One region of the Hymenobacter nivis genome, then DNA from elsewhere that is predicted to be linked to it. Evidence: riboswitches for the same ligand, from Rfam matches in the RefSeq annotation. Region 1 holds a riboswitch; each other region holds the start of a gene.
The links. Region 1 has a riboswitch for cobalamin ahead of DDQ68_RS14490 (acyl-CoA thioesterase). Riboswitches for the same ligand answer to the same signal wherever they lie in the genome.
Positions count from the first base shown of each region.

Region 2: another riboswitch for cobalamin. It lies ahead of DDQ68_RS22780 (carboxypeptidase regulatory-like domain-containing protein); the one in region 1 lies ahead of DDQ68_RS14490 (acyl-CoA thioesterase).
Region 3: another riboswitch for cobalamin. It lies ahead of DDQ68_RS09630 ((2Fe-2S) ferredoxin domain-containing protein); the one in region 1 lies ahead of DDQ68_RS14490 (acyl-CoA thioesterase).
Region 4: another riboswitch for cobalamin. It lies ahead of DDQ68_RS01400 (ABC transporter substrate-binding protein); the one in region 1 lies ahead of DDQ68_RS14490 (acyl-CoA thioesterase).

Region 1 covers NZ_CP029145.1:3,266,754-3,273,692, reverse strand. Annotated here, with positions in the region: gene DDQ68_RS14505 (PD40 domain-containing protein) at 1-238, shown strand, start outside; gene DDQ68_RS14500 (SRPBCC family protein) at 289-729, shown strand; gene DDQ68_RS14495 (class I SAM-dependent rRNA methyltransferase) at 749-1,957, shown strand; gene DDQ68_RS14490 (acyl-CoA thioesterase) at 2,049-2,453, opposite strand; cobalamin riboswitch at 2,608-2,808, opposite strand; gene crtD (1-hydroxycarotenoid 3,4-desaturase CrtD) at 2,934-4,400, shown strand; gene DDQ68_RS14480 (hypothetical protein) at 4,556-4,762, opposite strand; gene DDQ68_RS14475 (hypothetical protein) at 4,817-5,335, opposite strand; gene rsmI (16S rRNA (cytidine(1402)-2'-O)-methyltransferase) at 5,445-6,239, shown strand; gene lnt (apolipoprotein N-acyltransferase) at 6,226-6,939, shown strand, end outside.
Region 2 covers NZ_CP029145.1:2,192,741-2,199,679, forward strand. Annotated here, with positions in the region: gene cobN (cobaltochelatase subunit CobN) at 1-2,280, opposite strand, end outside; gene DDQ68_RS09695 (hypothetical protein) at 2,541-3,188, shown strand; cobalamin riboswitch at 3,234-3,433, shown strand; gene DDQ68_RS22780 (carboxypeptidase regulatory-like domain-containing protein) at 3,650-3,955, shown strand; gene bluB (5,6-dimethylbenzimidazole synthase) at 3,952-4,611, shown strand; gene DDQ68_RS09710 (cobyric acid synthase) at 4,655-6,127, shown strand; gene DDQ68_RS09715 (aminotransferase class I/II-fold pyridoxal phosphate-dependent enzyme) at 6,144-6,939, shown strand, end outside.
Region 3 covers NZ_CP029145.1:2,175,095-2,182,033, forward strand. Annotated here, with positions in the region: partial or broken gene DDQ68_RS09615 (IS481 family transposase) at 1-465, opposite strand, end outside; gene DDQ68_RS22775 (hypothetical protein) at 646-804, shown strand; gene DDQ68_RS09620 (IS701 family transposase) at 907-1,911, shown strand; gene DDQ68_RS09625 (transposase-like zinc-binding domain-containing protein) at 1,915-2,160, opposite strand; cobalamin riboswitch at 2,358-2,549, shown strand; gene DDQ68_RS09630 ((2Fe-2S) ferredoxin domain-containing protein) at 2,673-2,978, shown strand; gene DDQ68_RS09635 (NAD-dependent epimerase/dehydratase family protein) at 3,024-3,872, shown strand; gene cobA (uroporphyrinogen-III C-methyltransferase) at 3,859-4,644, shown strand; gene DDQ68_RS09645 (sirohydrochlorin chelatase) at 4,652-5,590, shown strand; gene cobI (precorrin-2 C(20)-methyltransferase) at 5,594-6,322, shown strand; gene cobJ (precorrin-3B C(17)-methyltransferase) at 6,313-6,939, shown strand, end outside.
Region 4 covers NZ_CP029145.1:341,658-348,596, reverse strand. Annotated here, with positions in the region: gene DDQ68_RS01410 (ABC transporter ATP-binding protein) at 1-590, opposite strand, end outside; gene DDQ68_RS01405 (iron chelate uptake ABC transporter family permease subunit) at 824-1,915, opposite strand; gene DDQ68_RS01400 (ABC transporter substrate-binding protein) at 1,912-2,949, opposite strand; cobalamin riboswitch at 3,166-3,365, opposite strand; gene DDQ68_RS01395 (AAA family ATPase) at 3,409-3,942, opposite strand; gene DDQ68_RS01390 (IS701 family transposase) at 4,043-5,056, opposite strand; gene DDQ68_RS01385 (hypothetical protein) at 5,069-5,707, opposite strand; gene DDQ68_RS24370 (hypothetical protein) at 6,196-6,531, shown strand; gene DDQ68_RS01370 (glycoside hydrolase family 28 protein) at 6,666-6,939, opposite strand, start outside.

The DNA.
Region 1 (6,939 bases):
GCGCCTCGACGGTTCGGCGGCGGTGGACGTTTCGGGCAGTAGCACCAGCGGTAGTGGCGGGGGTAAGAAGCTCGGCACCAACGATCTGTACCCGCACTACGCGCCCGATGGCTTTCGGCTATACTTCGTGAATACACCCAACGACAACCGCTCGGCCCCCGACGTGTGGGTGACCGAACCCGACGGCCGTAACCGCACCCTGCTGTTTGCCGACGGCAACCTACCCGACTGGCGGTAGGGCGCCCGGTGCGGCGCCAACCAAACCGGGGCCCCGGCGTAAGCCTGGATATGCGCGTTATCCTTCGTACTGCTGTGGGCCAGGACCCCGCCCACGTAATGGCGGGGTTTACCCGCGAGCTGTTTTTGGCGCTGGCCCCGCCGTTTCCGAAGCTGAAGCTGGTGCGCTACGATGGCAGCCGCACCGGCGACGTGGTGGAAATCGAGCTGAACACCGGCATCAAAAAGCTGTCCTGGACGTCGCTCATCACCGACGACGGCGTGCTGCCCGACGGCACCCACTACTTCGTGGACGAGGGCCGGCGCCTGCCCCCGCCGCTGCGCTACTGGCGGCACCGCCACCTCATTGAGCCGGGGCCCCGGGGCGGCAGCATCATTGTGGACAACCTGGAGTACCGCACCGCTTTCAGGGCCCTGGACGTGCTAGTTTACCCGGCCATGTGGGCGCAGTTTGCTTGGCGCAAGCCCATCTACCGGCGCTGGTTTCGGTGAGGCGTACCTTTGCGGGCCTATGAGCTACTCGACTTCGCCCGCCACCATCGTCCTCAAAAACGGAAAAGACCATTCCTTGCGCCGCCGCCACCCCTGGGTGTTCTCGGGGGCCATTGCCCGCTTCAAGGGCGACGCGGGTGAGGGCGACGCCGTGCGCGTGGAAGCCGCCGACGGCGAGCTGCTGGGCATGGGCCACTTCTCGGGCGGCGGCTCCATTGCCGTGCGCATGCTCGATTTTGGACCCGAAACCGAGTTGCCGACGCCCGATTTTTGGGTGCGCAAACTCAGCAATGCCTACCAATTGCGCCAGCGCCTGGCCCTGACCGGCGCGGCCGGTACCAACGTGTTCCGCCTGGTGCACGCCGAAGGCGACGGCCTGCCCGGCCTCATCATTGACGTGTACGGCGACGTGGCCGTGGTGCAGGCCCACAGCGTGGGCATGTACCGCGCCCGCCCCGAAATAGCGGACGCGCTGCGCGTGGTGTTCGGCGACAAGCTGCGCGCCATCTTCGACAAAAGCGCCGAAACCGTGCCCGGCAACGCCGTACCCGACGCTCAGAATGGCTACCTGTTCGGCGAAAGCACCGGCACCGAGCACCTCGTGACCGAGAACGGCCACCAGTTTGCCATCGACTGGGAGACGGGTCAGAAAACTGGTTTCTTCATCGACCAGCGCGACAACCGGGCCCTGCTGGCCCGCTACGCCGCCGGCCGCCGCGTGCTGAACACGTTCTGCTACACGGGCGGCTTCTCGGTGTACGCCCTGGCCGCCGGGGCCGAGGTGGTGCACTCCGTCGACTCCAGCAAGAAGGCCATTGCCCTCACCGAGCGCAACGCCGCCCTGGCCCCCCATGCCGACCGCCACGCCGCCTACGCCGACGACGTGCTCGGCTTCCTCAAAAACCACCCCGCCGCGTACGACCTGCTCGTACTCGACCCGCCCGCCTTCGCCAAGCACATGGGGGCCCGGCACGCTGCCCTCATGGGCTACAAGCGCCTCAACGCCGCGGGCATCGCGCACCTGGCGCCGGGTGGGCTGCTCTTTACATTCAGCTGCTCGCAAGTAGTTAGCCCCGAGCTGTTTGAAGGCGCTGTGCTGGCCGCCGCCATCGAAGCCGGCCGCCCCGCCCGCATCCTGCACCGCCTCACCCAGCCTGCCGACCACCCCGTGAGCCTCTTCCACCCGGAGGGCGCGTACCTGAAAGGGCTGGTGCTGGCCGTGGAGTAGTAGCGTGGACTAGGTGCCTTGCGCCGTTCATTTAATACATAGCTGGGACCCTCTTTTTTCGCACACTGCAATGAGAGAGGGCCCCAACTGTTTAGATGGCTGCCGCCACCGGCCGGATGGGCGTGGGGCGGCGGGCGTCGTCCAGGGCTACGAAGGTGAAGGAGCCGGTGACGGCCAGCAGGCGCTCTTCTGAATACATCTGTTCGACGTACAATTCGACCCGTACTTGCAGGCTGGTGGTGCCCACGCGCACCACATTGCCGATGAGTTCGACCAGCGTGCCGCCGGGGATGGGGTGCGTAAAATCGACCCGGTCGGACGATACGGTGACCATTTTGAGGCGCGAGAAGCGGGTGGCCGTGATGAAGGCCACCTCGTCCATCATGTGCAGGGTAGCCCCGCCAAATAGCGTATCGTAGTGGTTGGTGGTGCCGGGGAAAACGGCTTTGAAGATGCGCGTCTCGGCGCGGGCAATCTGGTCGGCAAGGTCTTGCATAAAGCTGAGCGTAAGGGTAAAACGGTGGAGTGCGTCGTTCCTTGCCCGGTGGTGCGCGTGCCCAGGCGTGGCCGTACCGGCCCCGGCTTCCGTAGTGCGGAAGCCGGCTTGCCGGCGGTGCCAAACCTGATGCGGAGCCCCAAAGCGCGAGGGAAGCATCAAATGGCGGCCGGCAGGTCTCCTGACTTTGCGCCGCCGGGGCCCTTCCTTCTCGGCCAGCCTGGGGGCCCTGCCAATGGAAAACTAGGGGCCCCGGCCGGGGTGGCACTTACAGTAGCGCGTCTGTTCGGGAGTTGCACCCGATTCCCTTTTCATTCCGGCCCGAGGGCCAAAAACCGGCCGCTGGTTGATTTAGAAAAATCGAAGCAGCGGTAACCTGCCGCGAAGGTAAGAAGCATTTTTAGCGCTGGGGCCCAAACTTCTACCCCGGGCATCGCGGTTAGCAATGCAGTGAATACGCAACAGAAAAACCGAGTGCCCATGCGGCCGCCCGTGGCCGTCATCGGGGCGGGAGTGGCGGGGCTGGCCGCCGCCGTGCGGCTGGCCGTGGCTGGCCACGCCGTTACGGTGTTCGAGGCGGGGCCCTCGTTTGGCGGCAAAATGCACCAGTTTGAGCTGCCCGGCGGCTACCGCTTCGATGCGGGGCCCTCGCTGTTCACGCTGCCGCAGCTGGTGGATGACATTTTCCGGCTGGCCCACCGAGAGCCTACCGATTATTTTCGTTACGAGCGGCTCGACCCGATTACCAACTACTTCTTCGCCGACGGCACGCGCCTAGCGGCCTGGGCCGAGGCGGACAAGTTTGCTGCCGAAGTGGAGGAAAAGCTGGGGGCCCCGGCGGCCACCGTCACGCAGTTTCTGGCGCGCAGCGGCAAGGCCTACGATGCCACGGCGGGCACGTTTTTACACAAGTCGCTGCACAAGGCCGGTACCTACTTCAGCCCCGAAACCCTGAAGGCCGTGGGGGCCCTGCCGGCGCTGGGCCTGCTCGGCACCATGCACCAGCGCCACGCCAAGGCCTTTGCCGACCCGCGCCTGGTGCAGCTCTTCGACCGCTACGCCACCTACAACGGCTCCGACCCGTACCAGGCCCCCGCCACGCTGAGCATGATTCCGCACCTGGAGCACGGCATTGGCGCGTTCTACCCCGTGGGCGGCATCTACGCCATTGCCGAAAGCCTGTACCGCCTAGCCGAAGAATTCGGAGTGAAATTTCGGTTCAACGAGCCGGTAGAGGAGATTTTGGTGGCTGATAAACACATCACGGGCCTGCGCACGGCCCACGACGTGTACGACTTCGGCTTGGTGGTGAGCAACATGGACGTGGTGCCTACCTACCGCCGCCTACTGCCCACTCAGCCCGCGCCCGAGCGCACGCTGGCCCAGCCGCGCTCCTCCTCGGCGCTGATTTTCTACTGGGGTATCGCTCGCGAATTTCCCGAGTTGGACTTGCACAACATCTTCTTTTCCAGCGATTACCAGCAGGAATTCCAGGCCATTTTCGAGGATAAAACCGTGGCCGACGACGTGACGGTGTACGTCAACGTCACGTCCAAAAAAACGCCCGCCGACGCCCCGGCTGGTCACGAAAACTGGTTCGTAATGGTGAACGTGCCCCACGACGAAGGTCAGGACTGGGATGCTCTCACCCATAAAACGCGCCGCCTCGTGCTGGCCCGGCTGTCCGGGGCCCTGGGCGTGGCCATCGAGCCGCTCATCAAAGCCGAAAAAATCTGGACCCCGCCCGGCATTGCCGCCGACACGTCATCGTCCGGCGGGGCCCTGTACGGCAGCTCCAGCAACAACCCGCTGGCGGCCTTCCTACGCCACCCCAACTTCTCGGGCCGGCTCGACGGCCTGTACTTCTGCGGCGGCTCGGTGCACCCCGGCGGCGGTATCCCGCTGTGCTTATTATCGGCTAAGATTGTGGCGGAGCTGATTGGGTAGCGTAGTTCTGCGGCGGATACCCCGTGCACAACGTGTCATTCCGAGCGTAGCGAGGAATCTGGGGGCCCTAATTCAGCTTCCTCGCTGCGCTCGGAATGACAAAAAAGCGCCCCGCCGGGTAAGGCGAGGCGCTTTCTATATTCGGAAAGGCAATACTAATCGTAGGCCGGCTTGTCGATGCTGGGCTTGTCGTGGCCTCGGTTGGGGTGGGTGACGCCAGCGTCCAGCGCATCTTTTTCCAGCTGCTCTTCCTTGGCTTCGCTAAAATCGTCCACCGGTAGCACGCCGGCTTTTGGTTTGCCTTCGAGGTTGTGCTCGTCGGAGTTGTCGCGGTCCTTCCGGTTATCGTGGTGGGTAGGCATGGTATAAATGGGTTAGGTGGGAAAAAGAACTACTGGGTAGGGCCCCCAGCTTGGCTACTGGTCGATGGCCGTGTCGGTGGCGTTGAAGTCGGTCAGCTCGGCGTTGGTATCGGTGCCGGTGATGGGCTTGAGGGGCTTAGGCTCCATCTCGCCCATGCCTACGCGCGACTTGGGGTTTTCCATTTCGTCGGGCCCCTTGCGGCGGTCGTCGGCGTCGAGCTCGTCCACGGGGCCGCCGGGGTTGTGCACGGCCACCAGGTCGGGGTCGTCGTCGTAGGTTTCGAGGGCCGGCAAGTCTTGGTCAGCGCGGGCATCGCGGCCCTCGTCGTCCGAGCGCATGTTGTCGGCGGGGGGCGTCATCGCATCAGCGTCCTCGTTCACGCCCAGGGCCGTTGCGCCGCCGGCCGTGTCGGAGCCGAAGCCCTGCTTGCCGTCGCGGTTGCCAAAGCCGCCGCGGGCCGCCTCGTTCTTGGGTGGGTCGGCGTTGGGAATGTGGTGGCCGGCGCGCATTTCCTCGTCGGTAGTGTCGTCGTTGATGACGCGGATGGGGCGGTTGTTCGGGTCGACGGGCATGGGATAGAAAATGAAGTTGAAAGCAAAGCAGGTAGTAGAAGGGTGTACTATGGTTGGGCCCTTTGGGTTGTAAAGGAGCCCCAACCCGGGGCCCCGTACCTTTGCCCCCATGCCCGACGCTCCCGCCCTCACCCTCGTGCCCACGCCCATCGGCAACCTGGAGGACATCACCCTGCGGGCCATCCGCGTGCTGGGCGAGGCCGACCTGGTGCTAGCCGAAGATACCCGCGTCAGCGGCCGCCTGCTCCAGCACCTGGGCCTGAAAAAACCGCTCCTCAGCTACCACCTCCACAACGAGCACCAGCAGGTGCCGCGCCTGCTGGAGCGCCTCGAAAAGGGCGAAAAGATGGCCCTGGTGAGCGACGCTGGCACGCCCGGCATCTCCGACCCTGGCTTCCTGCTGGTGCGCGAGTGCCTGGCCCGCGGCCTGGCCGTGGAGTGCCTGCCGGGCCCCACCGCCCTGGTGCCGGCCCTGCTCAAGTCGGGCTTCGGGGCCGAGCGCTTCACATTTGAAGGGTTTCTGCCCGTGAAAAAAGGCCGCCAAACCCGCCTGCACGAGCTGGTGCCCGAGCCCCGGACGATGATTTTCTACGAATCGCCGCACCGCCTGGTGAAAACCCTCACCCAACTGGCCGAGGTGTTTGGGGCCCAGCGCCCGGCCTCCGTCAGCCGCGAGCTCACCAAGCTGTTTGAGGAAACCGTGAACGGCACGCTGGCCAGCCTCGCCGCCGAGTTTGGGGCCCGGGCCGCCATCAAGGGCGAAATTGTGCTGGTGGTGGCCGGCAACCCCACCCCGCCGCCCCGCCCCGGCAAGGCCGGCCGCTACGCCCGCGGCGACGAAGACGAAGTAGACGACTCTCTTGGAAATGAAGCTTATAACTCCAACGAATTTGGCGAAGACTAGCCCCGCGGCCCATCCCGTAGCGCTGGCCGCACTCGGTGCTGCCCTGCTCTGGACCGGCTGGTCGACCAGCGGCACGCTCTGGCCCCTGGGCCTGTTCGTGGGCTGGGTGCCGTACCTGCTCATGGAGCGCCGCTTCACGCAGCAGGGGGCCCGCAAGGGCCGCGTGTTTGCGGGTACCTACCTGTTTGTGCTGCTCTGGAATGCCAGCACCACCTGGTGGGTGAGCTACGCCGACCTGGCCGCCGGCATCGCCGCCGTAGTCCTGAACGCGGGGCTCATGTGCCTGCCGCTCATGGCCTTCCGCCAAACCAAGAAGCGCTTGGGGCCCCGCATTGGCTACCTCGCGCTGCCCATCTACTGGATTGCCTTCGAGCAGTTTCATCTGCGCTGGGACGTCACCTGGCCCTGGCTCACGCTGGGCAATGGCTTTGCTGCCGTGCCGCAGTGGGTGCAGTGGTACGAGTACACCGGCTTCCTCGGCGGCTCGGTATGGGTGTGGGTAGTCAACCTGCTGGTTTTCTTTGCGGTAGTCGACAAAAAAACGCTGGGATTCACCACCGGAACCGCTGCGGCCGTAGTGGCCGGGCCCGCCGATTTGGTGGGCGTACGGCCCTTCGGCACACGGTTTTTAGCGCCTTTTTTAGCGATAATACTGCCGCTTGTTTTATCCTACGCCATCGGCGCTACTTACCAGGAACAG
Region 2 (6,939 bases), 1.1 Mb from region 1:
GAGCTGGGCCAGCTCGCCGTAGCTGTCGGCCGTGGTCATGGGCGGCGTAAGGTGGTCGATGATGGTGGCGTGAGCACGGCGCTTGGCCTGCGAGCCCTCGCCGGGGTCATTGATAATGAAGGGGTAGAACAGCGGCAAATCGCCCAGAAATGCATCCGGAAAGCAGTTCTCCGACAAGCCAATGCCCTTGCCCGGCAGCCACTCCAGGGTACCGTGCTTGCCCACGTGCACAATGGCATCGGCCCCCCAGCCGTCGCGCAGCCAGCGGTACAATGCGTAGTAATGGTGCGTCGGCGGCAAGTCGGGCTGGTGGTAAATGGCGTCGGGGTCCATGCCGTAGCCCCGAGGCGGCTGAAGTACCACCAGGGCGTTGCCCAGCGGCAGACCGGCGAGGGCAATGTGGCCGTCGTGGACGTAGGTTTCGCCGGGCGGCGGGCCCCACTGCTTGGTCATTTTGGCCTGCAGAGCTTCCGGCAACTCGGCAAACCACGCGGCGTACTGCGCAAACGACACCTGCCCCGGGGCGCGGCCCAGCTGCTCGGGCGTAAGGTAGGTCTGGTCGTAGGCGCAACGGTCTACCAGCTCGTGGATGAGGGCGGTACCGGTCGGCGGCAGGTCGCTCAGCTGGTAGCCCTCCGCCTGCATGGCATGCAGCAGCGTCAGCAGCGAGGCCGGCGCGTCGAGCCCCACGGCGTTGCCAATTTGGGAGGCTTTGCTGTTCGAATTGGTAAAAATGAAGGCGATGCGCTTCTGTGAATTGGGTAAATGGCGCAAGCTGGCGAAGCGCCGGGCCAGGCCCGCCACCCGCGCCATGCGGTCGGGCACGGGCACGTAGCCGGTGGCTTCGCGGTTTTTCTCCTTGAAAGAAATCGGTACCGTGATGAGGCGGCCGTCGAACTCGGGCAAGGCCACGTTCATGGCCGTATCGAGCGGGTTTAGGCCCCGGCTCGAAGACTCCCAGGGGCCCCGCGCCATACCGCTGGTAATTGCCTGCAAAACCACTACGTCAAGCCGTTGCAAGGCCTCCACCGACCATCCTGCACTGGTGGGTCCGTCAGGGTTCACTTCGCTCATGGCAAAGGAAACGGTATTGATTAACACGTCAATCAACGGGCCGTTTTCGTCCCTGAAAAAGCCGAACGCCCACGGCGCGCCCGTGGCCTCATCCACCGCTTTGAGCGAGGCCGTGAAGACGGGCAAGGCATTGACACCCTGAGCTTCCAGCTCGTGCACCAGCGCATCCACGAAGGCCAGATTCCCGCTCACCCAGTGGGCGCGGTAGAACAGCACGCCCGCCGTGGGCCGGGCCGGGTCACGCAGGCGCAGCCAGTCGGCGAGGTTGCCGTTTTCGGGCAAGTCGGGATGGTAGAGACCGTGCTCGGGCAGCGTGGCCGGGGGCTCGTAGCCGAAGCCGGTGAGCAGCAGGTGGTCGGCCAGGTAATGCAGCAGAGCGGTGAGGTTGGCGTGGCCGCCGGCCTGCAGGTAGGCCAGGGCCTCGTGCAGCACACCCGGCGACACCGTGGACACGGCCGCCAGTTCGGGGTTTAAGTCGCCCGCGCCACTGATTACCAGCAGGTGCTGGCCCTGTGCCTGCGCCCGCCGCACCAACTCCTGAAAGCCGGGAATGCTGCTCGGCCGCCCCAGCACGCGCAGCACAATGACCCGCGCGGCGGCTAGCTCACGGTCGAGCAGCTGGGCCATGTGGGTTTCATTTTTAATGGCCAGCAAATTAATTCCCACCGTTTTGGGGAAATCGGCGGGTAGCCCCTGCACGCTGCGGTGCAGGGTGAGCAGGTCGGTTTCGGCGTGGGTGAGGAAAACAATACCCTCGGCCGCGATGGGCGGAGCCGCCCCGGCCGCGACGGCCGTTTCGGCTCCGGTCCAGCTGTAGAACTGAAACACGTACTCGGCCAGCTCGGCGGGCGGGGCCAGATAGCCATCGGTGGCCACCAGGCTGTCGATGTAATCGAAAATAGCCAGTATCTGCCAGTCGCTGTTGATGGAGTGAAACCACGTCGAACGGCCATCGAAGAGCAGCGTCACCACGTTGGCCAGCGTGCAGGGGCCCAGGCAGCCACCCTTGGTCATGTGCACGGTGTTGCGTAGCTTGCGACGCAGCCACTCGCTTTTGTACAATTCCACGGGCACGGCAGCGTAGCCCCTGTCCACGCGCCCGCAGCAGCAGGCGTTATAGCAGTAGGAAAGGTGGCCCCGGCGCTGCACCAGGTTGATGGCTTTCCCATCGGTGCGGACTACGCGCTGGCGTTTGATTTCGCGCATGGTTGTATGAGAATAAATGGTGTGTTTAGCGAAGGCAATTTGTTGGATAAGCAGATTTTATCTCAGCAGGTTTTAGTAACTAGTGGCGGCGACAGGGTGTTTAACTGGCGCAAGGTATTCGCCTACCAGAGTTGCTACAATCAGTCCCCCGGTAAGTTTGCCCAATCTTCGCCAGCCAGTCCATCAAACGAGCGGGCTACCCTCGGGATTTACCGCTCAGTCTGAATTAGCACTTTAAAAAGATATCTTCTTCTGCGTCAATGTTAAATCCGTTATTCCTTGACTCCATTTTGCTAGGGGTACAGCACTCCTTCGAGCCCGACCACATGGCCGCCGTGGCGGTGCTGGCCACCGAGCAAAAAAAGGGTACGGGACGATTGTGGCGCGTCATTTGGCGCTCGTCGCACTGGGCATTGGGGCACTCGCTAACGCTCGTGGTGTTTGCCAGCCTCATTTTGCTGCTGAAGTCAACGCTTTCGCTCCACATCGCGGCACAGGTGGAGCTGGCTATCGGGCCACTTATGATATGGCTGGGAGTACTGGCTATTCGGCGCAACTTCCGCCAAGTAAAACCTTTACCCGTGCTAATAACCCCACCAGCGCCCGCGGGGCTTAGCCGCTCATTCTGGGTGGGGATGGTGCATGGGCTGGCCGGCACCGGGGGGGCCTGCACCATTGCCCTCACCCTGGCGGCCCGCAACACCACGGCCGCCGTGTGGATTATCGTGCTCCAAAGTGCCGGTATTCTAATTTCCATGACAACTTACGGGTGCCTGTTTGCCTTTTCGACGGCACGTTTCTCAAGCCAGTGGCAGCCCTCGCTCAAGTGGCTCAACTATGCGGTGGGGGCTTTTTCAATTGGGATTGGAATTTATACGCTGGTAGAAAGCGCGCAGGGGCTGGGATAATGTTGTGTCGAGCCCTGCCCCGCTCACAAAACGACTTCATCCCCTACCTTCGTCCCAACAATTGGTAGTCGCTTCCGCGGTGCGGGGCGACTTTAAAAGGGAATCCGGTGTAATTCCGGGACAGTCTCCGCTGCTGTAACCCCCTCCAAAGCTGCCCGATATACAATACCACTGTCCGGTTCCGGATGGGAAGGTCGTCGGTTAGTGGGGGAAGTCAGAAGACCTGCCGTTTGCTTCATACAGTCCCGGCCTTCGGCAGAAAGGCACGTCGTACCATGCCCAACCCCTCGCTCCTCCCCGGCTGTGCCGGGGGAATAGTCTACCATAGTTGTTGTTGGCGTAAGGCCGCTTGGCGGAGCCGTTTGCTCACCCCGGACCCGCGCCGCGCCGGGCAGCACCTTACCCCATTATTTAGCTCAAAATCAGTATTTTGGAGCCTGTACGCGATTGGTCTAGTTGTTGTGCACCCGGCGGCGGCCCAAGGTACGGTGGCCCTGCGGGGCACCGTAGCCGACTCGCTCTCGGGTTGGCCGTTGGTGGGCGTGAGCGCAGGGCTGGTGGGCCAGCCCCGCGGCGCCAGCACCGATGCGCTGGGGCAGTTTCGGCTCGGTGAACTCAAGCCGGGCACGTATGCGCTACGCATCGGCACACTGGGCTATACGTTTAAAAATCAGTTGATAACCTTGGTAGCAGACGAGATGCGGGTTGTGGCTATTACCTTGGCCTCCGCGCTGCTTCTTCACTTTGCCAATCCCTTACCTGCTTGAACCAGTTCAGCCCCGCCGAGATTGAAGCCGTGTACCGGGCGATAGCCGAGCGCCGCGACATCCGCCATTTTCTGCCCGACCCCGTTGCCCCCGAGGTGCTGCACCGCCTACTGCAAGCCGCCCACCAGGCCCCGAGCGTAGGATTCATGCAGCCCTGGCGCTTCCTGCGCATCACCGACCCGGCCCTGCGGGGCGCCTTGCACCAGCTCGTGGAGCAAGAGCGGCTGCGTACCGCCGAAGCCTTGGGAGAGCGGGCCAGCGCGTTTTTGCAGTTGAAAGTAGAAGGCCTCCGCGAGTGCGGCGAAGTGCTGGTGGCCGCCCTCATGGCAGGGCGGGAGGCGCACATTTTCGGCCGGCGCACGCTACCCGAAATGGACCTCGCCTCGGTGTCATGCGCCATCCAAAACCTGTGGCTAGCCGCCCGCGCCGAAGGCCTCGGCATGGGGTGGGTGTCGATTTTTGACCCCGAACAAGTTCGTTTGGCCTTGCAGATGCCGGACGGGGCGCAGCCCGTGGCCATCCTCTGCCTGGGCCACGTGGCAGAGTTTTACCCCCGCCCCATGCTCGAAACCGCGGGCTGGGCGAGCCGGATGAGCCTTCCCGAGCTGGTGTTTGAGAACTATTGGCCAGCGGCGACTGCCCCGGGCCAAGGGTAATACTTGGTCCTTTTACCCGCCCTTCCTACTCTATACCTTCCCCATGCTTCGTCCCATTATGTTTGTCGGCACCGCGTCGGATGTGGGCAAGAGCGTCATTACGGCGGGTTTTTGCCGCATTTTTCGACAGGACGGACACAGCCCCGCGCCGTTTAAGGCGCAAAATATGAGCCTGAACAGCTACGTAACCCCCGAGGGGCTCGAAATTGGCCGGGCCCAGGCGGTGCAGGCCGAGGCCGCCGGCATCCCGTGCCACGTCGACATGAACCCAGTGCTCCTCAAGCCGACCTCCGACCAGGCCTCGCAGGTGGTGCTCAACGGCCGGCCCATCGGCACGCAGTCGGCCTACGAATACTTCCGCGAAAACGACCGGCAGGAACTGTTTGCCGCCGCCACCCAAGCTTTCGACCGGCTGGCGGCGCGCCATTCGCCGGTGGTGCTGGAGGGCGCGGGCAGCATCTCGGAGCTAAACCTGAAGCGCCGCGATATCACCAACCTGCGCATGGCCCGCCACGCCGGAGCCGCCACCTACCTCATTGCCGACATCGACCGGGGCGGGGTATTTGGCAGTGTGTACGGCTCGCTGGCCCTGCTGGAACCTGAGGAAAAAGCCTGCATAAAAGGCATTATCATTAATAAATTTCGGGGCGATGCGCGGCTGTTTGCCGATGGCCGGCAGCAGCTCGAAGCCCTGACCGGCGTGCCGGTAGTGGGCGTGCTGCCCTACTTCCGCGATATTTTTGTGGAGGAGGAAGACTCCGTGGCTCTGGCCTACAAGCGCCGCGCGGCCGGGCCGGCCGGCCGGGTACGGGTAGCCGTGGTGCTGCTGGGGCGGCTGTCGAATTTCACCGACTTCGACACCCTGAGCCACGACGCCCGCGTCGACCTGTTCTTTACTCGTGAGGCGGACGAAATCGGCGAGGCTGACATCATCATCCTGCCCGGCAGCAAAAACACCATCGCCGACCTAAAAGCACTCACTAACAGCGGCTTGGGGGCGGCCATCGTGCGGGCCCACCGCACGGGCAAAACCGTGGTGGGCATCTGCGGGGGCTACCAGATGCTGGGCCGCTCGGTGGAAGACCCCAACGGGGTGGAAGGCCCGGTGCCCGCCGCCGCCGGGCTGGGGCTGCTGCCCGTGCGCACGGTGCTGCAAGGCGAAAAAACCACCCGGCAACGGCGGTTTGCCTTCCGGGGCAGCGCGGCCGCCGACTGCCTGGGCTACGAAATCCACATGGGCCAAACCACTGCCGAGGGCCCTCCGCAGCCCGTGGCCACGCTCGACGACGGCACCCCCGACGGCTACTTTGCCGGGCCACGCTGCTGGGGTACCTACCTGCACGGCATTCTCGACAATCCGGCGGTTATCGATTTTTTAGTGGCCCCCTACACCGAACAAAAAGCGAGCGCGCCGCTTGACTTCGCCGCCTTTAAAAACGCGCAATACGACCGGCTGGCGGCCCTTATCCGCGAAAACGTGGACCTGCCGCAGATTTACGCGGCCCTGCGCAACTGATTACCCGCAACTATCCATGCTCCACGGACACGGCGACGACGCCTACCGCCATCCCCACGCCATCGTGGCCGATTTCAGCACCAACGTCTGGTACGGCGGCGAGCCGGCGGGCCTGAAGGACTACGTGTTCAGCCAATGGCGCACCGTGAACCGCTACCCCGAGGTGCTGGCCGAAAGCCTTGCCGCCCGGGCAGCCGCCCACCACGGCCTGCCCCCCGGCCAGGTGCTGATGAGCAGCGGCACCACCGAAAGCATCTACCTAATCGCCCAGGCCTGGGCCGGAAAACGCACTACCGTTGTCACGCCCGCCTTTGCCGAATACGAGGACGCGGCCCGGCGGCACGGCCACCAACTCAGCTTTTTGGCGTGGGAGCAGTTGAGGGCGGACGGGCCGCTGGCGGCGGATGTGGTGTTCGTCTGCAACCCCAACAATCCCACCGGCAGCGTGCTCACCGAGCCGGCGCTGGCCGCGCTGCTGGCGCGTAACCCGCAGACTGTATTCGTGCTCGACGAGGCGTTTATCGAATTCACGACCAGCATTGCCACGGCCCGGCCACTGCTCGACCGGTTCGACAACTTGCTCATTCTGCGCTCGATGACCAAAGCCTACGCCATTCCGGGCCTGCGGCTGGGGTATGTGCTGGCTTCGGAAAGCCTTATTGCCCGGCTTACCCACGAAAAAGCCCCGTGGACGGTGAATGCCCTGGCGGCGGCGGCGGGCCATTTTATCTTCGAGCACTTCGCGGCCGTGCAGCCGCCAACCGCGCAGCTGCTGGCCGAACGCGTCAGCTTTGCCACGCGGCTGGCCGCTA
Region 3 (6,939 bases), 1.1 Mb from region 1:
GGCCACAAACAAATACTGCTTGCCTTCTTCCGTCTGGACTTCGGCAAAATCCACGTGCAGGTAGCCCAGCTCGTAGGCCTTAAACAGCGCCTTACCCGCCCCAGCTGCCGGCTCGTCGGCCGGGGGTAAGCGGCTGATGCCGTGGCGTTGGAAGCAGCGGTGCAGGGCCGAGCGGCTCAGGTGCGGAAGCGTCTCCTGCAAGGCATAGAGGCAGTCATCGAGTGGCAGCAGCGTGTGCTGGCGGAAGAGCACGATAGCCGCCTCTTCCACGGGAGTGAGCACGGTGGAGGCCGGTTTGGGGCCGCGCACAGCCTCTTCCGTACTGGTACGCCGCCGCCACTTGCGCACGGTGCCCTGGGTCAAGCCCAGGCGCTTGGCTAGCGTTTGTACGCCTTCTGTACTTTGCTGGATAAGGCGCCGAGTTGCCGGCGTTGTGGTGGCGCAGCCGTGTGGTACTTTTCCCATAGAGTTGCCTGAAAGCTACGACAAAAGTCCCCTTTCCCATCCCCTGGGACTATACACCTAGCCAGTTGCGCCACGGTCGGGACCAGGTGCAAGGCCCGCGGGCCGGCGCCGCGCAGTGTTTTGCCATCGATGCAGACCTGACCGATTTGGTCGGCTGGTAGCAACTGCCGCGTCCAAGCCTTGAAAGACCCGTCGAAAGGTATCGTCGGACGGAATGCCGTTGTCCAGGCAGCGGTAGCGCCGGAAGACGGCCTCTTTCTACTGGCCAAACTAGGCGATTTCCTCAAAATCATCGGCCCCACTCATCACGGCTATGATGCTGATAACAAGTATGTTTAGTAATTTATGGCGAAAGTTTTGGTAGTGGTCTATTGAAGAGTGAGGTTATAATTATCAATTACATAGGACTTACGCAAAAAGTGTAACTTGAAAGGAAAAGCCATGAAAGTGACGGCACAACTGTACGGGCAGTTTTTGGTGAGCAGCCAGGTCAACTACACGGGGACGTATCTGGCCGAGCATCTGGAGGGCCTCTCGCACGACAACGTGCGCTATTTTCTCAAAACCCGGCGTTTCACCCCCCGCCAGCTCTGGCAGCAAGTACGCCCACAGGTGATGCTCAGCGCGCGGGGCTACGTCCTGTTTGACGACACGGTGCTCGACAAGCACCACAGCCGGCGCATCGAACTCGTACGCCGCCAGTACAGCGGCAACGCCCACGGCGTGATTGCCGGCATCGGCCTGGTGACGTGTGTGTACGTCAACCCCGAAACCGACCAGTTCTGGCTCATTGACTACCGCCTTTTCGCCCCCGACACCGACGGCAAGACCAAGCTCGACCATGTGGCCGACATGCTCGGGCAATTGGCCCCGCGCAGTATCCCATACCGCACGGTGCTCATGGATAGCTGGTACGCCACCACGGCCCTGTTCAAGTGGCTGCTGGACGAAGGCAAAACATTTTACTGCCCGCTGAAAAGCAACCGGCTCGTCGATGATTCCGGCGGCCAGCAGCCCTACCAGCCCGTGGCCTGCCTGTGCTGGTCGGCCGCCGAAGTAGAAGCTGGCAAAATCCTGAAAGTGAAGGGCATGCCCAAAGATTGCAAACTGAAACTCTTCCGCGTACTGGTGTCCACCCACCGGACGGACTACCTCCTCACCAACGAGGTTGAGCCCTTGCACACGGCCGCTGCCGAACACGAAAGCAGCGTCCGCTGGACGATTGAGCAGTTTCACCGCGAACTCAAGCAACTCACCGGCGTGCAGGCCTGCCAGTGCCGGCTGGCCCGCAGTCAGCGCAATCATATTGCCCTGGCCGTGCGCGCTTGGACCTGCCTTAAACAAGCCGCCTACCAAACCAAACAAACCGTCTATCAGCTCAAACAAGGCTTTTTGGATGAGTATATGCGACATGAATTACGCCAGCCTTCGCTCGCGTTTGCGTAAGTCCTATATTAGCCTGGCGATGGTCATCCGCGCCACGCCGGTGGCGCGCACGATGCTACGCTGGGAATTCCGTTCGGTGAGCAAGGCTTCGACCTGGGCGTACTGCGCCGCTTTGGCGAGCGCCGCCGGCACAAACCGCGCTTGGTACCCGCACGCTTTGCACTGGTATTTGGGCTGGCCGCCCTGCGTGCCGTTGCGGCGGATGTGTTCGCTGCCGTAGCGGGCACACAAATGTTGCGTATAAACCATGCCCTAATTTACTGCTTCACTCTCCAATAGACCACCGCCAAAGTTTTTATTCTGCCGACGAAAGCCCGGTACGTCGGCTAAGCAGGTGGGTAGTGACATCAAACCAATGACGTGAGCCGCAAATTTACCCCGATGCACATAGTGCGGTTAGTCTGGGGGAAGGAGGGCAAATACGGCTAAATGGTCGGGGCAACCCTACCTTTGCGCCGTTGATTGGTGTGCATTCGCTTGCGAATGCCCTTAAAAGGGAATCCGGTGTAAATCCGGAGCAGTTCCCGCTGCTGTAAGTTCAGCCCCGCACCTGAGAATAGATGTCACTGTAGCGCCGGCTATGGGAAGGCCTCAGTTGTTGAACGAGCCAGAAGACCTGCCAGTCAGCATTACCTCCACCTTGCTTTCGGGAGAAAAGCTGTGGGTTACCAGTTTAGTACCGCAGAGACTGCTGGTTGCTCGTTCCTTTTGCCCGGTGGCGGGCCAGCTTCCTAATCGGGCTGGCTTAGTTGCTACTGCTCATGGCAAAAGACCTTTCCACCGTTCAGCGCATTGCCTTTATCTGCAATGGCGACTCTTGCCTGAAAAAAGGGGCGGCGGATACGACCACGCACATTCGGGCGGCCATTGTGCAGGCAGGGGCCAAGGGCCAGCTGCACACGGTCCGGACCCAGTGCACTGACCAGTGCCTGCACGGCCCGGTGGTCTTCATTCATCCCGAGGGCACTTGGTACCAGCACCTCACGGCCGACAAGGCAGCGGCGTTGGTAGCGGACCATCTACTGGCCGGGGAGCTACTGGCGGAATCGGTTTTGTATCAGGGTTGACCAGCGACACGGCGCGCACTTATGTCTTCTATTTCCCCCCTTCCCTTGCTTTCCCAATCAGCCCATCAGCCCATCAGCGTGCTGGGCGGCGGCTGGCTGGGCCTTCCCCTGGCCCAGTACCTGCAAGTGCATGGTTATGAGATGTGCGTTTCCCGCACCAGTGCCGCTGGCGTATCGGAAGTGAGCCGGTTGGGGTTGAACGCTTTTGCCATCGAGCTGGCAGCAGGAAACGCCTTGTCTGACAGCCCTTTCTGGCACGCGCCGACGCTCCTTATTACGGTGCCGCCCCAACCGGGCAAACCCAAGGACGAGCAGCTGGCGCAATTCGAGCGACTCATCGAGCGGGCGCGGGCCAGCGGGGTGCGGCAGGTACTGTACATCAGCTCCACTTCAGTTTACGGTGATAATGAGCAACTTGCTACCGAGGATATTGCGCCGGCACCGACTAAGCCGGGCGGCATGGTGGTGTATCAACTCGAACAGCTACTCCAGCGGGAACCGGCGTTCCGCACCACGGTGCTGCGGTTTGGCGGGTTAATCGGCTACGACCGGCTGCCGGATAGTGCGGCGGCCATCGAGCGCCGCCGCCGGGCCATCGATACGCCCATGAATGTGATTCACCGCGACGACTGCGTGCGCATCATCCACGAAATCGTACGCCAGCAGGCCTGGGGGGAGGTATTTAATGCCAGTGCCGACGCTCATCCCACGCGGCGGGCTTACTACGCCGCGGCGGCCCGAGCCCGGGACTTTACGCTGCCCGATATGGGACCCGTCCAGCCGCAACCCCACAAAGTAGTAAGCTCCGAGAAACTAAAAGCCCGGCTGAATTACCAGTTTCTATTTCCCAACCCGTTAGCCATTTTTGAGCAACCCGCGCGTGACATCCTCTAACGATACCTCTGCGCCCCTGGTAAGCATTGTCGGAGCCGGGCCCGGAGCCGCCGACTTGCTCACGGTGCGGGCCCTGCGCCGGTTGGGGCAGGCCGATGTGGTGCTCTACGACAACCTCGTTTCGGCGGAGGTAATGGCCCTGTGTGCCCCTGACGCCACGCTCATTTATTCGGGCAAAAAATACGGCGACCACGTAGACCCCCGGCAGCGGCAGCAGGAAATAAACGAAGCAATGGTGGCGTATGCCCGGCAGGGCAAGCGCGTGGTTCGACTGAAGTCCGGCGACCCCTTCATCTTCGGGCGGGCAGCGGAGGAAATCCGGTATCTGACGGCGCAGCAGGTGCCCTACGAGGTAGTGCCGGGGCTCACGGCGGGCCTGGCGGCGGCCAGCCTGGTGCACATCCCGGTTACCGAGCGCAACCACAGCAACGCGGTGCTGCTGTGCACGGCGCACACGGCCAATTACGATTTTGAGCAGCTCGACGCGCTGGCCAACATGCTGCGCACGGGCACCACCCTGGTGATGTACATGGGCCTGAGCAATATGCCGCAGGTAGTGGCAAAGCTGCAAGCGGCGGTCGGTCCGGACGCGGTCTACGTATCGGCCATCTCACACGTGTCGGGTTCGCAGCAAAGACTGGTGACGGCCCTGCTGCCGGATATTGAGGCGGCGCTGGCCCAGGCCGCCCTGCCCATGCCGGTGGTGTTCATCATCGGTAAGTACGCCTGCTCGCTCGATGAGGCGGCGGCCCACCTTCATTCTTTAAGCTAACTAACTCATGGCAACCAAACAAGGCATTCTGATTTGTGGGCACGGCAGCCGGGATAAAGCAGGTACCGCGGGCTTTCAGGAGCTGGTGGCCGGCCTCGTGCCGCGCTACCCCGACCGGGTCATCGACTACGGCTTTTTGGAGTTTGCCCACCCCATTTACGCCGCCGCCGTCGAGCGGATGTACCAGCAGGGCGTGCGCAACATCACGGCCATCCCGGCTATTCTATTCGCCGGCGGCCACGCCAAGAACGACATTCCGTTCGAGATGAACTCGCTGCAACAGCAGTACCCGGACCTGAAAATCACGCTGGGCCGGCACCTGGGCATCTCGGCCCCGCTCCTGCAGCTAGCCCGCCAGATGGTGGAGCAGGCCGAGGCCGGCCTCCCGCCCGTGCCCCGCGAAGAGTGCTGCCTGCTGCTGGTGGGCCGCGGCACCAACGACCCCGACGCCAACTCGGAAGTCGCCAAGCTCACGCGCCTCATCTGGGAGGGCCTGGGCTTCGGCTTCGCTACCACCGCCTACGTGGGCGTGACCAAACCGCTGCTGGCCGACACGCTGCCGCTGGTCGAGAGCTTGCCCTACCGGCGGGTGATAGTGCTCCCGGTGTTCCTCTTCACCGGCGTGCTGCTCAAGCGAATCTATAGCCAGGTGGAGGCGCACCAGGCCGCCTCAGCCAAGGAATATGTCTGCACCACTTCCTTTGGCAGCGACGAATTGCTGCTGCGAGCCGTGGACGAGCGCATCAACGAGGTGGAGTTTGGCAGCCCCAACATGAACTGCCAGCTCTGCAAGTACCGCATTCAAATGATTGGTTTTGAAGACGAAGTAGGCAAAGAGCAAACCGGCCACCACCTCAATGTGAAGGGTATTCTCTTCGAGGAAGAGCAGAAAATAGGGGCTAAAAAAGGGCTGCTGCCGCAACTCAAAAACCTGCTCGGCATCTAGCGCATGGCTCCTACCCCAGCCCCCACGGGCAAAATCTACGGCGTGTCGCTGGGCCCCGGCGACCCCGAGCTGATTACGGTAAAGGGCCTGCGCGCCTTGCAGCGCGCCGACCTTATTTATTACCCCGGTTCGGTGCAGGCCGACGGGCAGCACAGCAGCTACTCGCGCACCATCCTGGACCAGCTGGACCTGGACGAGGCCAAATTGTGCGGCATGTTTTTGCCGATGGCGAACGACCGGGCGGCGGCGCTGCACATTTATGAGCAAGCCTTTTACCAGCTAAAGGCCGACTACGAAGCCGGCCGCACGGTGGCGTTTGTGAGTGAGGGCGACAGCACCTTTTACAGCACTTTCGCCTACCTGCTGGCCCACCTGCACGCCCACCAGCTGCCGGTCGAAATCATTGCCGGCGTACCGTCCTTTTTACTGGCCACGGCCGCGCACCAGGTGCCGTTGGCGGTATTGCGCGAGAAAATAGCCATTATCCCACTGCTGACCAGCGCCGCCGCCCTCGAAGGCTACCTGCGCGAGTTTGAAACGGTGGTCCTTATCAAGGTGCGGGGGGCCCTGGACTACGTGCGCCCGGCGGTGGCGGCGAACTACGCTACCGTCTACTACGCCGAGTGGCTGGGCACGCCCAACCAGTACCTGACCACCGACCTGGCGGCCCTGATGGGGCGCGAGGTACCGTATTTTTCCTTACTTGTTTTGAAGAGCTTGCTATGCAATTAAGCGTTATTGGTATTGGCCCCGGCTCGGATGCGTACCTGGTGCCAGCGGCCCGGCTTGCGCTGGCCGACGCCGACATTGTGATTGGGTATCACTATTATTTTCAATTCATTAGCCACCTGCTCAAGCCCGGTTGCGTGTGCCTGGGTCGCGACCTATCGGAGGAAGAGGCCCGCGCCGAGCTGGCCGTGAATAACTGCCGGCCGGGCACCCACGTAGCCGTTATCAGCTCCGGCGACGCGGGTATATATGCCATGGCCTCGCTGGTGTATGAGTACGCGGCCCGCCAGCAGCGCACCGATATTCAGCTGCAAACCCTGCCCGGCATCAGTGCTTTTCAGGCGGCGGCGGCCCGGCTGGGCGCGCCCATCGGCCACGATTTTTGCTGCTTGTCGCTCTCCGATTTGATGACGCCCTGGACCACCATCGAGAAGCGCATCACGGCCGCCGCCATCGGCGATTTCGTCACTTCGCTCTACAACCCGCGCAGCCAGAAACGTAACTGGCAGTTGAGCCGGCTGCGCAGTATTTTCCTCGAACACCGCGCCCCCACGACGCCGGTAGCCATCGTGCGGCAGGTCACGCGCCCCGAAGAAACGATTCACCTGACCACCCTAGCA
Region 4 (6,939 bases), 2.1 Mb from region 1:
GTGGTGCGGGCCAGCTGGTGCAGCAAGCGCATGAGAGCCACACGGTTGGGCAGGTCGAGGTGGGCCGTGGGTTCGTCGAGCAGTACCACCGGCGTGTCCTGGGCGAGGGCGCGGGCCAGCAGCACTTTCTGGCGCTCGCCGTCGCTCAATTCACCCACCGGGCGGTCGGCGAAGATTTCGGTACCAGTGGCTTCCAAGGCAGCTTGCACCCGGGCTTCGTCGTGGGCCGAGAGGCTGCCCAGCCAGCCGGTGTGCGGGTGGCGACCCAGGCGCACCAGCTCGCGCACGGCGAGGTTGCCGGCGTCCACGCGGTCGGTGAGCACGATGCTGAGCTGGCGGGCGCGTTCGGGGGCCCCCATCGCCGCCAGCGGCCACCCGCCCAGATCGAGCCGCCCGCCAAGCGGCGGCTGCAAGCCGGCCAGCGTGCGCAGCAGCGTGCTTTTGCCCGCGCCGTTGGGCCCCAGCAGGCAGACCAGCTCGCCGGGCCACAGGGCCAGGCGCAGGGGCCCGGCCACCGGGTGGGGCGTCTTTCTGTTCATATAACCCACCGCCAGGTCCTCGGCGGTCAGCAGCGGCGCAGGGTTGGGCATGAGGGATTTAGTTATTGTTTGGTAGTTGTCGGTTGCTAGTGCGCGGGGAGTGCACTAGCAATCAATGAGTAGCAAAAGGATAATTGCAATAAAAAAAGGCGGTCATGCAGAGCGCAGCGAAGTATTTCTCCCGCTGACTACCCATTAATTGCTGCCGCGGGAGAGATGCTTCGCTACGCTTTGCATGACAGTCGAATGGTGATTCGATAACTCCATTTTTTACTTCCAGTTTTTCAGGAAAACGACGAGCGAACGCTATTGCGGCGCAGCACCACCCACAGTACCACCGGGGCCCCCAGCAGCGAGGTGACGATGCTCAGCGGGAGGACGGTTTGGCTGCCGGGGAGCTGGGCCAGGCAGTCGCAGCCCAGCGTGAGGGCGGCCCCCACCAGGCAGGCGCCGGGCAGCAGCACGCGGTGGTCGGCGGTGCGCAGCAAGCCCCGGGTGAGGTGCGGCACGGCGATACCCACGAAGCCAATCGGCCCACAAAACGCCGTGATGGCTCCCGCCAGCAAGCTGGTACTGAGGATGATACTTGTGCGCGCCCGGCCCACGGTCAGGCCCATGCTGCGGGCGTAGTTTTCGCCCAGCAGCAGGGCATTCAGCGGCTTGGCCGAGGCAAAAGCCAGCCCCAGCCCCACTGTCACTACGGCCGCCAGCACCACCAGGTGGGGCCCCACCACGCCGCCCAGCGAGCCGAACGTCCAAAGCAAATATTCCTGAATCTGCTCGGGGGCACTGAAGTATTGCCATAGGCCGACAATGGCCCCGGTGACGCTGCTAACCATCAGGCCCACAATAAGTAGCACCACGTTGTCGCGCACCCGGGCCGAGAGGGCCATCACCAGGGCCATCACCAGGGCGGCGCCGGCGGTGGCGGCCAGCACCAAGCCCCAACTGCCGCCCACGCCCAGCGCCCGGATGGCGAAGCCGCCCGCTGCGCCGCTGCCCCCGGCCAGCATTACGGCGGCCACGCCCAGCCCCGCCCCCGCCGTGAGGCCCAGTACTGAGGGCCCCGCCAGCGGGTTACGAAACAGCGTTTGCATCTGCAAGCCGCTCACAGCCAGGCCACTGCCCACGGCCAGCGCCGTCAGGGCCTTGGGCAGGCGAATCTCCCTCACGATGAACGCCCAGGCCGGGTTGTCGGCCGCCTGGCCCAGCAGAATCTTCACCACCGCCGCCAGCGGGATGCGCACGGGGCCCAGGGCAATGTCGAGCACGAAGCCCAGGGCCACCAGCCCCGCCAGGGCCAGCAGCCAAGCCGTGCGCCGCCGCCCGGCCGCGACCAGCGACGGCGGCGCGGCCGCCAGTTGGGCCGTGCTCATTTCAGCCACTGGTAATAGTAGAGCTGCCACGAGGGCAGCAGCTCGGGGTGCAAAATCTTGATCAAATCCGACAGCACGAGGTCGGGCCGCACCGCCCCCGATTCCCAATAGTCGTTGGAGCCCTGGGCGTTGGTGCGGCGGTTGTTGTTGTACACGCGGCCGGTTTGGAAGGGCGCGAAGGCGGCGTAGCGCGCATCCTGGGCCAGGATATCGGCCTTGGTGGCGGCGGTGCCGGTTTGCAGCCAGTAGTCGGCGGTGAGGGCCACGGGAGCCACGGTTTCGAACGACAGCGCCAGGCTGCCGCTGGGGGCCCGGGCCTGGTCCCAGGCGTAGGTGCAGCCCGCGTCGCGCAGGAACTGCGTGAGGTAGCTGTCGGTATCGGGCACGTACCACACGTCCTTAAACGGCAGGCCAACAACCACTTTAGGCCGCTGGGCGGCGTAGTGGCCTAGGGCCGCCAAGCGGTGGTAGGAGCGGGCCACCTGGTCAAATTTCCGGTTCACCAAATCTTCCTTGTTGAGCAGCGCGGCCAGCACTTTTACCCACTCGGCGCGGGCCAGGGGCGTGGTTTCCACCCACTCGGAGTTAATCATGACGGGCACGCCAGCGGCTTCCAGCGTCTGGAAGCGCGCCAGGCTTTCGCCGGGCCAGCCGGTGGCCATCACCAGGTCGGGGTGATGGGCAATAAGCTCTTCGTTGTTAAGCTCTTTGCCCTGGCCTACCTCGTAAATCTTGCCGGCGGCGATGCGCTGCCGCACCGGCGCGGCCGAGGCGTACTTGAAGCTACCCAAGCCCACTACCAGGTCGGCGGCCCCCAGGAAATCGGCCAGCGCTACGTGCATCGACGATAGGGCCACAAGGCTCCGCAGCGGCGTTTCGATGACGTGGGCATCGGCGTAGCCCGCTGGCCGCCCCGCCCCGCGGGGCACCAGCAGGTAGCGTGTAGCCGTGGTTTTCTGCTCGAACGGGCTCAGGATGGTGACCAGCTTGCCGCCCGCTACGTAGCTGATGGTGAAGCCCTTGGCGTACTGCACCGCAGTGCGCCCACGCGGCGCCCCGGCGACCGCTGCCCGAGGGGTAGCCGCCGGGGAAATTGTCGTTTGGCCAACGCCGGGCCGGGGCCCCACCAGCAGCAGAGCCGATAGCGTGAGGGTGCGCCAAACAGCAAAAAAAGGGGGTTTGCCGCCGGCACAGCCAGCGGGAAGCGGGGGGTTGGGCATGGTACAACGAGCCTTTCTGCCGAAAGCTGTGACTGTATGGAGCAAGCGGCAGGTCTTCTGACTTCCCCCGCCGGCCGATGGCCTTCCCATCCCCAAGAGGACAGTGGCGCCGTGTATCGGTCGGTTGGTGAGGGGGTTACAGCAGCGGAGACTGTCCCGGAATTACACCGGCTTCCCTTTTAAAATCGTTCCGCACCGCGGAAACGATTACCATTTGTTGGTGCAAAGGTAGGCTGAATTATTGGCCGCCGTGCGCTGGAGCCCCAAATTTGGCTACAGTCCAGCCGCCGCCCGCACGAAGGCCACGCGCGCCGCCACCGTGGTTTTAGGCAATTCCAGCACCGCAAAACCCAACCGCTGGTAGGTGCGCCGCAGGGCCCCGTGCAGCACCGTGGCCTCGGCAAACGTCTGCCAGCGCTCGGCGTCGTTCACGTAAATATCAGCCCACGGCGGCGCCAAAAACACCACCGGCTGGTATGGGTGCGCCGCCACTGCGGCGTAGCACGCAGCCGGCACGAGTAGCCCCGCAACCTCTAGGTAGGCAACGACATCAGGTAGCCCGCGGTCAAAAAATGTGACGCCGCCGCGCCGCGACGCCGCCGCGTGGTCGGCCACCATGCGGGCCATCGCCAGTTCGGCAAAGCCTGCCAAATCGAGCCACGGCACCCGGCCGCTACCCAGCGCCACCTGCTCCTGGATGAGCTGGCGCGACACTTCATCAGCCCCCGCGAAGCCAGCGGCTCGCAGGGCCCCCAGCAGCGTAGTTTTACCGGCCCCGGGCCCCCCGGAGATGACGTAAAGGGGCATTTTTATTATTACGCTCAATTACAAAGGCTCAATCATACAACTAGATAACCATTAGACCTCTTTCCTAAATAAGAATCACTTTTTCAATATTTAATAAAACTTACGCAGCCTCAAGTACAAGAACAGGAATAGATGAATTCTGCAATTGCTGCCGCAGCCATTCAGCCCAGGGTAGGCAGGCGGCCTGGTAGATGGTGCGGCCGATGGCGCGGGCGTATTGCCGCAACGTTACCCAGACTAAATAGCAACAAGTCAAATGATTGCGCTGCGCCTGCGCCTTGCGGCACTGGCATTTCTCGGAACCCGTTAATTGCTTGAAACTCCGGTGAAACTCCTCCACCTGCCAGCGTACCTGCACCGCCTCAATAACCATTTCCCGATTGAGATGAGCTGCCAAGTAATTGGTTATCACCCATTCAATGCTGCCGTCTATGGTAACCAGCTTGAAAAGTTTGACCCCAAACGGTACTTGTTGCAGGCGCACTTCCACGCCCCGGCTCCAGCCCCCCGCCGGCGGGTCGAGCGTGTTCAGGGACTGATAGCCCGTTTCCTTCCCTAAACTCACTAACCGATTGCTTTTCAGGGTGGTGAAAAACGTCCAACCGGCTTGCTCAATCACTTTCAGGTTCTCGCTGTTGGCATACCAACTATCAAAGAGCAGGGTGCGGGCCTGAATTTTTCCCTCTTCCACCACTTGTTTGAACATGGCCTGGAAGTGGTCGTTTTTCGTCAGCCCGTCCTGAGCAGGAGCGTATATGCGGAAGTCTAGCGACAGAAAATCACCGCTTTCGCCGCTGCTGTGGAATAGATTAACCAGCCCAATGCCCGTGACCAACCCGTGCACATTGCCCGAATATTGTCGCTGCGCTACTTCAATGAAGCGACTGTAGCGCTTATCCTGCACACTATCATCCACCAGCAGAAATGCTTCGGGTGAGTCGGCTACCAAAGGCTGTACCAACTCCCGTAACTGACCCGCCGAAAACGTGTTATTGCGCAAAAAGCGATATACCTGATCGTGGCTCATCTCTGGCAGGTGGACGGCCAAATGCGCCCCTATATAATTGCGCGGGGTGTTGAGCAAAAAATCAATGCAGGTCCTTTGGGTTAGCATAAAAGGTCGTTTTTAGCCCAAATTACGCCCTGTGCGTAAGTCCGATAAGTCCCAGAGCAGGCCGCGCTTGTCGTGGGCAAACGTACGGAGTACGTCGGTCACATACGGTTGGAGCTTGCTGAAGGTGGCCGAGTCGCGCGAGGCCGGGTCGCCGGGGCCCTGTGCCCAGCCCGAATTATGTACGCCCGTTTTGGGGGCCGGCTGGGGGCTGGGCTTGGCCTCCTTGTTCCAGCAGTCGTCCAAAAACACAAACAGCGTCTGAATGTGGTGCTTGACGGCCAGGCCCAGGTACTGGTCGACGCGCTTTTTGAAGCCCGCCGGGTCTTCCTGATACGCCAAGCTGTGCAGAAACACGCGCATGGTATTGAACCCAATGCCCTCGGCGTAGCCCAGTTCCCGGTCGATGGTGGTGAGGTCGAACGTGGCGGCCTGCCACATTTCGAGCTGGTTGATGGCCGTACTGGGAATAAAATTGGCCCCTGACATCCAGGAATGGGCTTTGTACCAAGCATTGGCTTTGGCTTTGCCGATCGGCCAGCGCTGGCCCGCCATCGCGGCGCTGGTGGCAGCGCCACCGGTGGTTTTGGTTTTTTGGGCGTAGCCACTGCCCGAAGCCAGCAGGAGCAGTACGAAAAGAAACAGGTGTTTCACGAAAGGAAAAGGATGGGAATACGCTCGTGGAGCAATTAAAAAAAGGGCGGTGGTCCAAAGCGAGATGATTTCGGTATTTCACTCAATTTATGATGTCTGAATATTCGTCCTTCCAGCTTTCCTGACGTGTTTTTAAGCTGACTTAATTAACAAACTAAAGGTCCGGTATCATCCTGCTTTGGACCACCGCCACAATAGTTATTGGCTCGCGGAAGCGCGGTGCCCAGTGCACCCCCTGCCGGCCCACTGTGAGGCGGCGGGCCGGCCCGCAACCGGCGGTGCCGAGCAAGGCGGCCAAGCCCAGCGTAAGCCACCGGAGCCACAGTCCGTTCAGGCGGTTCGAATAATGCACATCCATTAAGGCCATGTTATGGTTGTTTAGCGCCTGAAATCGTCCTGCACCCGCACAATATCTTCTTCATCGGAGGGCTGCACGGCACTGGTATGCTGCCATGTTTCGGCCAGCAGCCCCCAAGCCCCACTAGGCGGTGCCGCTCCCCCTGTTGCAGGGCAGTCTAGTTACCCACATTATAAGCCACTACTTCGCCCTATTCGTCGGAAGCGCTAACGGCGACGCCCACTGGCCCCTGCACCACGCGCTAAACCTCGGCCCGCCGATGGTGGTACTGCCACGACAGCAGCTAATGCAGGGCAACCAACAGGATTTTCGGGGTCAGCTTACCCGAAATCATAAGCTGGTCTATCGGCAGCCCATCAAAATACTGGTTGGCAAACTGCTGCGCCTGGCTTTCGTCGATGACGAAAAAACCGCCCCAGGGGCGGGTGGCATCCTACCGCTCGATGCGGAGGCCGGCGGCCTGTAGCTGCGCGGCCGTATGAGTAAAAAGCTGCGGCTTTTTGGCTTCTAATGAATGCATGATAAGTATGTTGGGGTAGTTGGCACAGAAAGCCAGACGGAAGGAATTAGTTGTCAAGAAGTCATCAGGGCCTAGCTTGACTAGCGGGTGCGCCGGCCACGGCCCGGCGTACTGGCCCCCGCTTTCTCTTCTTCGGCCAGTATTGCTCCCGGACTATTCTGCAGGTATAGCCGTTGCGCATTCGGGTTGTTGGGGGCGCCGGTACCTTGAAAATGACTCACCCGCAGGCCGGTTACATGGTCGGTTTCGATACCATGGGAAAGGAAGGAGCTGCGCGGGTTTAGCCAGCGCAAGGCAAAATCGTCGATGATCAGCCCGATGACGTATTGGGCCAGAATGCCGGGAATATCGCGG